2 linked regions of the Rhodobium gokarnense genome follow. The protein of the gene in region 2 binds, or shares a complex with, the protein of the main gene of each other region. Links are inferred from orthologs where the notes say so. Each region holds a gene or a part of one and is shown on either strand. Other genes may lie near its edges.

What was found.
Region 1: the proteins of tig (region 2) and rpsG are in contact, whole or in part, in a crystal structure (PDB 3GTY), measured with the Thermotoga maritima proteins. The link is inferred for Rhodobium gokarnense from one-to-one orthologs. Residues at the interface, in WP_004081061.1 of Thermotoga maritima: Glu122, Val124, Val129, Leu130, Tyr133, Glu188, Gly259, Ile262, Tyr263, Glu266, Ser270, Glu273, Gln274, Glu277, Arg308, Gln311, Ile312, Ser315, Tyr316, Glu325, Arg329, Arg336, Leu363, Phe366, Trp367, Arg373, Leu377, Arg381, Leu384, Glu387; in WP_004081843.1 of Thermotoga maritima: Lys34, Lys52, Lys55, Glu59, Arg62, Gln63, Glu66, Asn67, Lys69, Val71, Arg95, Ala109, Lys110, Lys111, Gly112, Arg113, Pro114, Glu117, Glu121, Ile124, Ala125, Tyr127, Asn128, Asn129, Thr130, Gly131, Lys135, Asp139, Arg142, Met143.

Annotation. Positions count from the first base shown.
Region 1 is NZ_JAOQNS010000023.1:181-4,081, forward strand. The notes cover bases 799-3,606. They hold rpsG (30S ribosomal protein S7), read right to left. Parts: upstream 2,534-3,606; coding sequence 2,063-2,533; downstream 799-2,062. Other genes in these bases: fusA (elongation factor G), read right to left, coding at 799-2,038; rpsL (30S ribosomal protein S12), read right to left, coding at 2,549-2,920; M2319_RS23070 (transcriptional regulator), read right to left, coding at 3,532-3,606. Outside these bases: more of fusA, read right to left, coding at 1-798; more of M2319_RS23070, read right to left, coding at 3,607-3,816.
Region 2 is NZ_JAOQNS010000004.1:312,053-314,859, reverse strand. It holds tig (trigger factor), read right to left. Parts: upstream 2,174-2,807; coding sequence 827-2,173; downstream 1-826. Other genes in the region: M2319_RS09060 (hypothetical protein), read right to left, coding at 2,626-2,769; M2319_RS09075 (ATP-dependent Clp protease proteolytic subunit), read right to left, coding at 1-605. UniProt on the Bacillus subtilis protein: Involved in protein export. Acts as a chaperone by maintaining the newly synthesized protein in an open conformation. Functions as a peptidyl-prolyl cis-trans isomerase.

The sequences.
Region 1 (3,901 bases), on a different replicon or contig from region 2:
GCGGCACCTGCGAATAGTGATCGAACTGCATCGTGTACTGGGCCCGGCCCTGGCTCATGGAGCGCAGCGTGTTGACGTAGCCGAACATGTTGGCGAGCGGCACCATGGCGTTGACCACGGTGACGATGCCCCGGTTTTCGGTGCCGGTGATCTGGCCGCGCCGGGAGTTCAGGTCGCCGATGATGTCGCCCATATACTCGTCCGGGGTGACCACCTCGACCTTCATCATCGGCTCCAGCAGCTTCGGACCCGCCTTCTGCAGCGCCTCGCGGAACGCGGCGCGGGAGGCGATCTCGAACGCCAGCACGCTGGAGTCCACGTCGTGGTAGGCGCCGTCGATGAGGGTCGCCTTGATGTCGACCACCGGGAAGCCGGCGATCACACCCGAGCCCATGACGCTCTCGATACCCTTGGAAACGCCGGGGATATATTCCTTCGGCACGTTGCCGCCGACGATCTTGGATTCGAACTGGAAGCCCTCGCCCGGCTCACCCGGCTCGATGACCAGCTTGACGCGGGCGAACTGGCCCGAACCGCCGGACTGCTTCTTGTGGGTGTAGTCGATCTCGTGCAGCTTGGTGATGGTCTCGCGATAGGCGACCTGCGGGGCGCCGATATTCGCTTCCACCTTGAATTCGCGCTTCATCCGGTCGACCAGAATGTCGAGGTGAAGCTCGCCCATGCCGGCCATGATGGTCTGGCCGGATTCCTCGTCGGTCTTGACCCGGAAGGACGGGTCCTCGGCGGCGAGGCGGTTGAGGGCGATGCCCATCTTTTCCTGGTCGGCCTTGGTCTTCGGCTCGATGGCGATCTCGATGACCGGCTCGGGGAATTCCATCCGCTCCAGGATCACCGGCTTCAGCGGGTCGCACAGGGTGTCGCCGGTGGTGGTGTCCTTGAGGCCGGCAATGGCGACGATGTCGCCGGCATAGGCCTCCTTGATGTCCTCGCGGTGATTGGAGTGCATCTGCATCATGCGGCCGATGCGCTCGCGCTTTTCCTTCACCGTGTTGAGGAGCGACACGCCGGTCTCCAGCTTGCCGGAATAGATGCGGCAGAAGGTCAGCGAGCCGACGAACGGGTCGTTCATGATCTTGAAGGCCAGCATCGACAGCGGCTGGTCGTCGGACGAGACGCGCTTGGTCTCTTCCTCGGTCTTGGGATCAATGCCCTTGATCGCCGGCACCTCGATCGGGCTCGGCAGGTAGTCCACGACGCCGTCGAGGAGCGGCTGCACGCCCTTGTTCTTGAACGCCGAGCCACAGAAGATCGGCACCAGCTCGTTGGAAAGCGTGCCCTTGCGGATCAGCGTCTTGATGGTGTCGATGTCCGGCTCTTCGCCCTCGAGGTAGGCCTCCATGACGGCCTCGTCGAGTTCCACGACCTGCTCGACGAGCTTCTCGCGGTATTCCTTGGCCCTGTCGGCGAGATCGGCCGGGATCTCCTCGTCATGGAACGAGGCGCCGAGGTTCTCGGCGTCCCAGATCACCGCCTTCATGCGAAGCAGGTCGACCACGCCGGCAAAATCGGATTCCGCGCCGACGGGGAGCTGCATGACGGCGGGATTGGCGCCGAGGCGCTTCTTGATCATCTCCACCGAGCGGTAGAAGTCCGCGCCCAGCTTGTCCATCTTGTTGACGAAGATCATCCGCGGGACGTGGTACTTGTCGGCCTGGCGCCACACCGTCTCGGTCTGCGGCTCGACGCCCGCATTGGCATCGAGGAGCGCGATGGCGCCGTCGAGAACGCGAAGCGAGCGCTCGACCTCGATGGTGAAGTCGACGTGGCCCGGGGTGTCGATGATGTTCAGGCGCTTGTCCTGCCAGTGGCAGGTCGTGGCGGCCGACGTGATCGTGATGCCGCGCTCCTGCTCCTGCTCCATCCAGTCCATGGTCGCCGCGCCGTCATGAACTTCGCCGATCTTGTGGCTGCGACCGGTATAGAAGAGGACGCGCTCGGTCGTCGTCGTCTTGCCGGCATCGATGTGCGCCATGATGCCGAAATTCCGGTAGTCTTCGATCTTGTGGGTGCGGGCCATGGGGTCGCTCTCTCGACGTTCGTGCTACCAGCGGTAATGGGAGAAGGCGCGGTTCGCTTCCGCCATGCGGTGCGTGTCTTCGCGCTTCTTCACCGCGTTGCCGCGGTTGTTGGAGGCGTCCAGCAGTTCGCCGGACAGCCGCTCGACCATCGTCCGCTCGTTGCGGCCGCGCGCCGCCGTGATCAGCCAGCGGATGGCCAGCGCCTGGCGGCGCTCGGAACGAACCTCGACCGGCACCTGGTAGGTCGCGCCGCCGACGCGCCGGGAGCGCACTTCGATCTGCGGCATGACGTTGTCGAGCGCCTGATGGAAGATCGACACCGGCTCCTGCCGGGTCTTGTCCTCGATCACGTCGAAGGCGCCGTAGACGATCGCCTCTGCGGCCGACTTCTTGCCGTCGCGCATGATCGAGTTCATGAACTTGGTGACGACGATATCGCCGAACTTCGGGTCCGGAATAATATCGCGCTTCTCTGCACTGTGGCGACGAGACATTCCCGCTTCCCTCGCTTACTTCGGCCGCTTGGCGCCGTATTTCGACCGGCGCTGCTTACGATCCTTGACGCCCTGCGTATCGAGCACACCGCGCAGGATGTGGTAACGGACGCCCGGCAAGTCCTTGACGCGGCCGCCGCGGATCATCACCACCGAGTGCTCCTGCAGGTTATGCCCCTCGCCCGGGATGTAGCCGATCACCTCAAAGCCGTTGGTGAGGCGCACCTTGGCGACCTTGCGAAGCGCCGAGTTCGGCTTCTTCGGGGTGGTCGTGTAGACGCGCGTGCACACGCCGCGCTTCTGGGGGCAGGCCTCCATGGCCGGCACCTTGTTGCGCTTGGGCGGGCTTTTCCGCGGCTTGCGGATCAGCTGTTGAATCGTCGGCATCCCTTGCCTTCTCCGTATCCAGCTCAAGATCCTCCGCAACAGGGAGAACCCTGCGCGAACGAACAACGCCGCCCCGCTCCCGAAAGAGGATGCGGAGGGCGCCTTTAAACAACAGAGGATCACGATCCGTATGGACGCGATCTTGTGTCCGGCTAATCTCGCCAAAAACGCGGCAGCGTTTAAGTCTTCCGTCCAGTCCTCGTTGCGGACCGGATCAACCCGACTTACCACCTGCCGTGAAAGTGGGCGGAACCTAGTCGTTTCAGGATTCCGCGTCAACCCCACCGTGCCCGTTTTTTGCCCAAGAGCCGGCGTTTTTTCTGGCTGCGCGGATGGCCGGGCGCGAATGCCGCAGGCGGGGAATCTTTACAAATCCATGACGGCGATCCGCGCAATATCGTTTCGCCAATGTATACCAAAGCGAAAGATCGGCAATCGGCGCCGGCGCGGCCATCGGAGACCGGCCCTCCCGGTCGGCGCGCCCGGACGGGAAAACGAGGCCCGATCCGTAAACCATGTCGGCGGAATCACCCGCCGGAGCAGCGCCTGATTCCGGCAGGCGCGAAAAGCGATTCCCTCGCCGGGGCCGACACTTGGGGCCAAAACCGGAATCAGTCCGTGAAAGCGATGACCGCCATCTTGCCTTCCATCGCATCGCGATAGGCCTGCAGGAACGGCTCCTCCTCCGGCACGTCGGTGAGGATGCCGATCTTGTCGAGCTCGGCCTCCACGAAGCCGTTTTCGCCGAGCGCCTCCAGCGTGCGGCGCACCGCGCCGTCGTCGTCGGGGGCACCGAGGACGACGTTCACGGCCGTGCCCGGCCCCCGGTCCTCCGATTTCTCCCGCCAGGCCCGGCCGATGAGGATGTAGACCGTCGGCGCATTGTCCTGTTCCATGGATATCTCCTTGTGAAAGCTGTTCCCGAAGGGCGGGAACCGATCGTCGGATAGGAATTCGGGTCAAAACAAAAAGTTAGGGCAG
Region 2 (2,807 bases):
GAAATCACCTGGTCGACGATGCCGAACTCCTGCGCCTTCTCCGCCGTCATGAAATTGTCGCGCTCCAGCGCCGCCTCGATCTTGTCGAGCTCCTGGCCGGTGTGCTTGCCGTAGATCTCGTTGAGGCGCTTCTTCAGCGCCAGGATCTCCTGGGCGTGCAACATGATATCGCTGGCCTGGCCGCGGAAGCCGCCGGACGGCTGGTGCACCATGATGCGCGCGTTCGGCAGCGCAAAGCGCATGTCCTTCTCGCCGGCCGCCAGCAGCAGCGAGCCCATCGAGGCGGCCTGGCCGAAGCACAGGGTCGAGACCGCCGGGCGGATGAACTGCATGGTGTCGTAGATGGCAAGGCCGGACGAGACGATGCCGCCGGGCGAATTGATATAGAGCGCGATTTCCTTCTTCGGGTTTTCCGATTCCAGGAACAAAAGCTGGGCGCAGACCAGCGTCGCCACCGTGTCCTCGATCGGCCCGGTGATGAAAATGATGCGCTCCTTCAGGAGCCGGGAAAAAATGTCGTAGGCCCGCTCGCCGCGGTTGGTCTGCTCGACCACCATGGGGACCAGGGAATTGACGGTGTAATCGACGGGATCGCGGTCGGCCATAAACAGTCCTTGTCGTCGTCGCGGCGGGGCGGTCCCCGCCTTGCGCGGTGCGATCGGGGGGCGGCCCCGATTCGGATCGGTGTCTGGTCCTATTTAGTCAAACGCCGCCCGATAAAAAAGCGTCATTCGACCGCCGTGGTTAGCGGCCCGGCCGCGCGGCACCGGAAGAGCCGGAAAGGGCGCCCGGGCAAAAGCCGTTCGGGGCGCCCTCCCAATGGCGGTCACTTCTTGGTGTCGTCCTCGGCAAAGAGCTCGTCCTTGGTGACGGTCTTTTCCTCCACCTCGGCGAGCTCCAGCAGATAGTCGATGACCTTGTCCTCATAGATCGGTGCGCGCAGGCTCGCCATCGCCGTCGGGTTCTGCTGGTAGTACTCCACCACCTGCTTTTCCTGGCCCGGGAACTGGCTGACCTTCTCATAGAGGGCCCGCTGCATTTCCTCTTCGGTGACCTTGATCTCGTTGCGCTCGCCGATCTCCGACAGGACGAGACCGAGGCGGACCCGGCGCTCCGCGATGGTCATATACTCCTCGCGCGCCTTCTCCTCGGTGGTGTCCTCGTCCTCGAAGCTGTGCTTGGCCTGCTCCATGTTGTTGGTGAGCTGGCCCCAGATCTGCTCGAACTCGCTCTGCAGCAGGGTCGGCGGCAGCTCGAACTTGTGCAGCTCGTCGAGCTTGTCGAGGAGCTGGCGCTTGACCTTCTGGCGGCTTTCGCCGGCGAACTCGTTCTCGATCTGCTGCTTGACGGTCTCGTTGAGCTTGTCCATCGATTCGATGCCGAAGCGCGAGGCGAAGGCATCGTCCAGCACGACCTCTTCCGGCGCCGCCACTTCCTTGATGACGATGTCGAACTCGGTCTCCTTGCCGGCCAGATGCTCGGCCGGATAGTCCTCCGGGAAGGTCACCTTGATGGTCTTCTCGTCGCCGACCTTGACGCCGACGATCTGCTCCTCAAAGCCCGGGATGAAGCGGCCGGAGCCGAGCACGATCTGCCCGTTCTCGTCGCTGCCGCCCTCAAAGGCCTCGCCGTCGAGCTTGCCGACATAGGAAAGGGTCACCCGGTCGCCGTCCTCGGCGGCAGCGCCCTCTTCGCGCGGCGCGTAGCTCTGGTTGCCTTCGGCAATCTGGCGGACCCGCGCCTCGACCTCCTCGTCGGTGACCTCGGCCACCGGGCGCTCGATGCTGATCGACTTGAAGTCGCCGAGCTCGAATTCCGGCAGGACCTCGTACTTGATCTTGAAGGTCAGGTCGCCGTCGCCATTGAGAACCCCTTCAAGGGTCTCGTTCTCCACGTCGACATCCGGCTGGAAGGCCGGCTTCTCGTCCTTGCCGTCGATCGAGGAGCGGATGGTTTCGGTGATCGTCTCGTTGACGATCTCCTTCATGGCCTCGGTGCCGTAGACGCGCTTCAGATGGGCGAGCGGAACCTTGCCCGGGCGGAAGCCCGGCAGCCGGACGCGGTCCTTCACGTCCTCCAGGTATTTGACAAGACGGCTGTCCAGCTCGTCGGCGGGAACGACGACGGAAAGCTCCCGCTTCAGCCCCTCGTTCAGGGTCTCGTTGATCTGCATTACGTGCTCTGTCCTTACGTATCGCGCGTCTGAATGTTCGCCGAACCGCCCGACCGGCCCTCAGGGGCCGTGGGGTTCGCTCGGGAGCAGCTTTGGGGGTACCGGCGGAAAGCTTGGTGCGGGCGGAGGGATTTGAACCCCCACGGCTTGCGCCACCAGGACCTAAACCTGGCGTGTCTACCAATTCCACCACGCCCGCAACGGGCGCCCGAACCGACCGAAGCCGAGGCGCCGCCTCTATATCACCCGATGTTCGGCCATCAAAGGAAAAACGGCGCTTTTCCATCACAAAAGGGCCGCAGGGCCGCCGCGCGGGGCGCGGCAGCGGGGCTCATGGGGCGCCGTTTCGAACGCAAGGCGTTCGCAAGCCCGAACGGGAGCCGGCCGGCCAGGCCGCCCCATCGCAGCGGCGGGCGAAGCGAACGCGCGTGAGATCAATAAAAAACGGCGCCTCAGATTTTGGCCAACGCCCAGATGACACCTGTGGTCGCAACCGCGAACCAGACAAGGGTCATCGGCAGCCGGTCGACGTCGAAGCCGGCTTGATAAAACAGCACCGCGCCGATGGCGACGGCGATCGCTGCAAAGATTTTCATGGGTCCTCGTGCCTCCCGTTCGAAAACGGAACACTTCG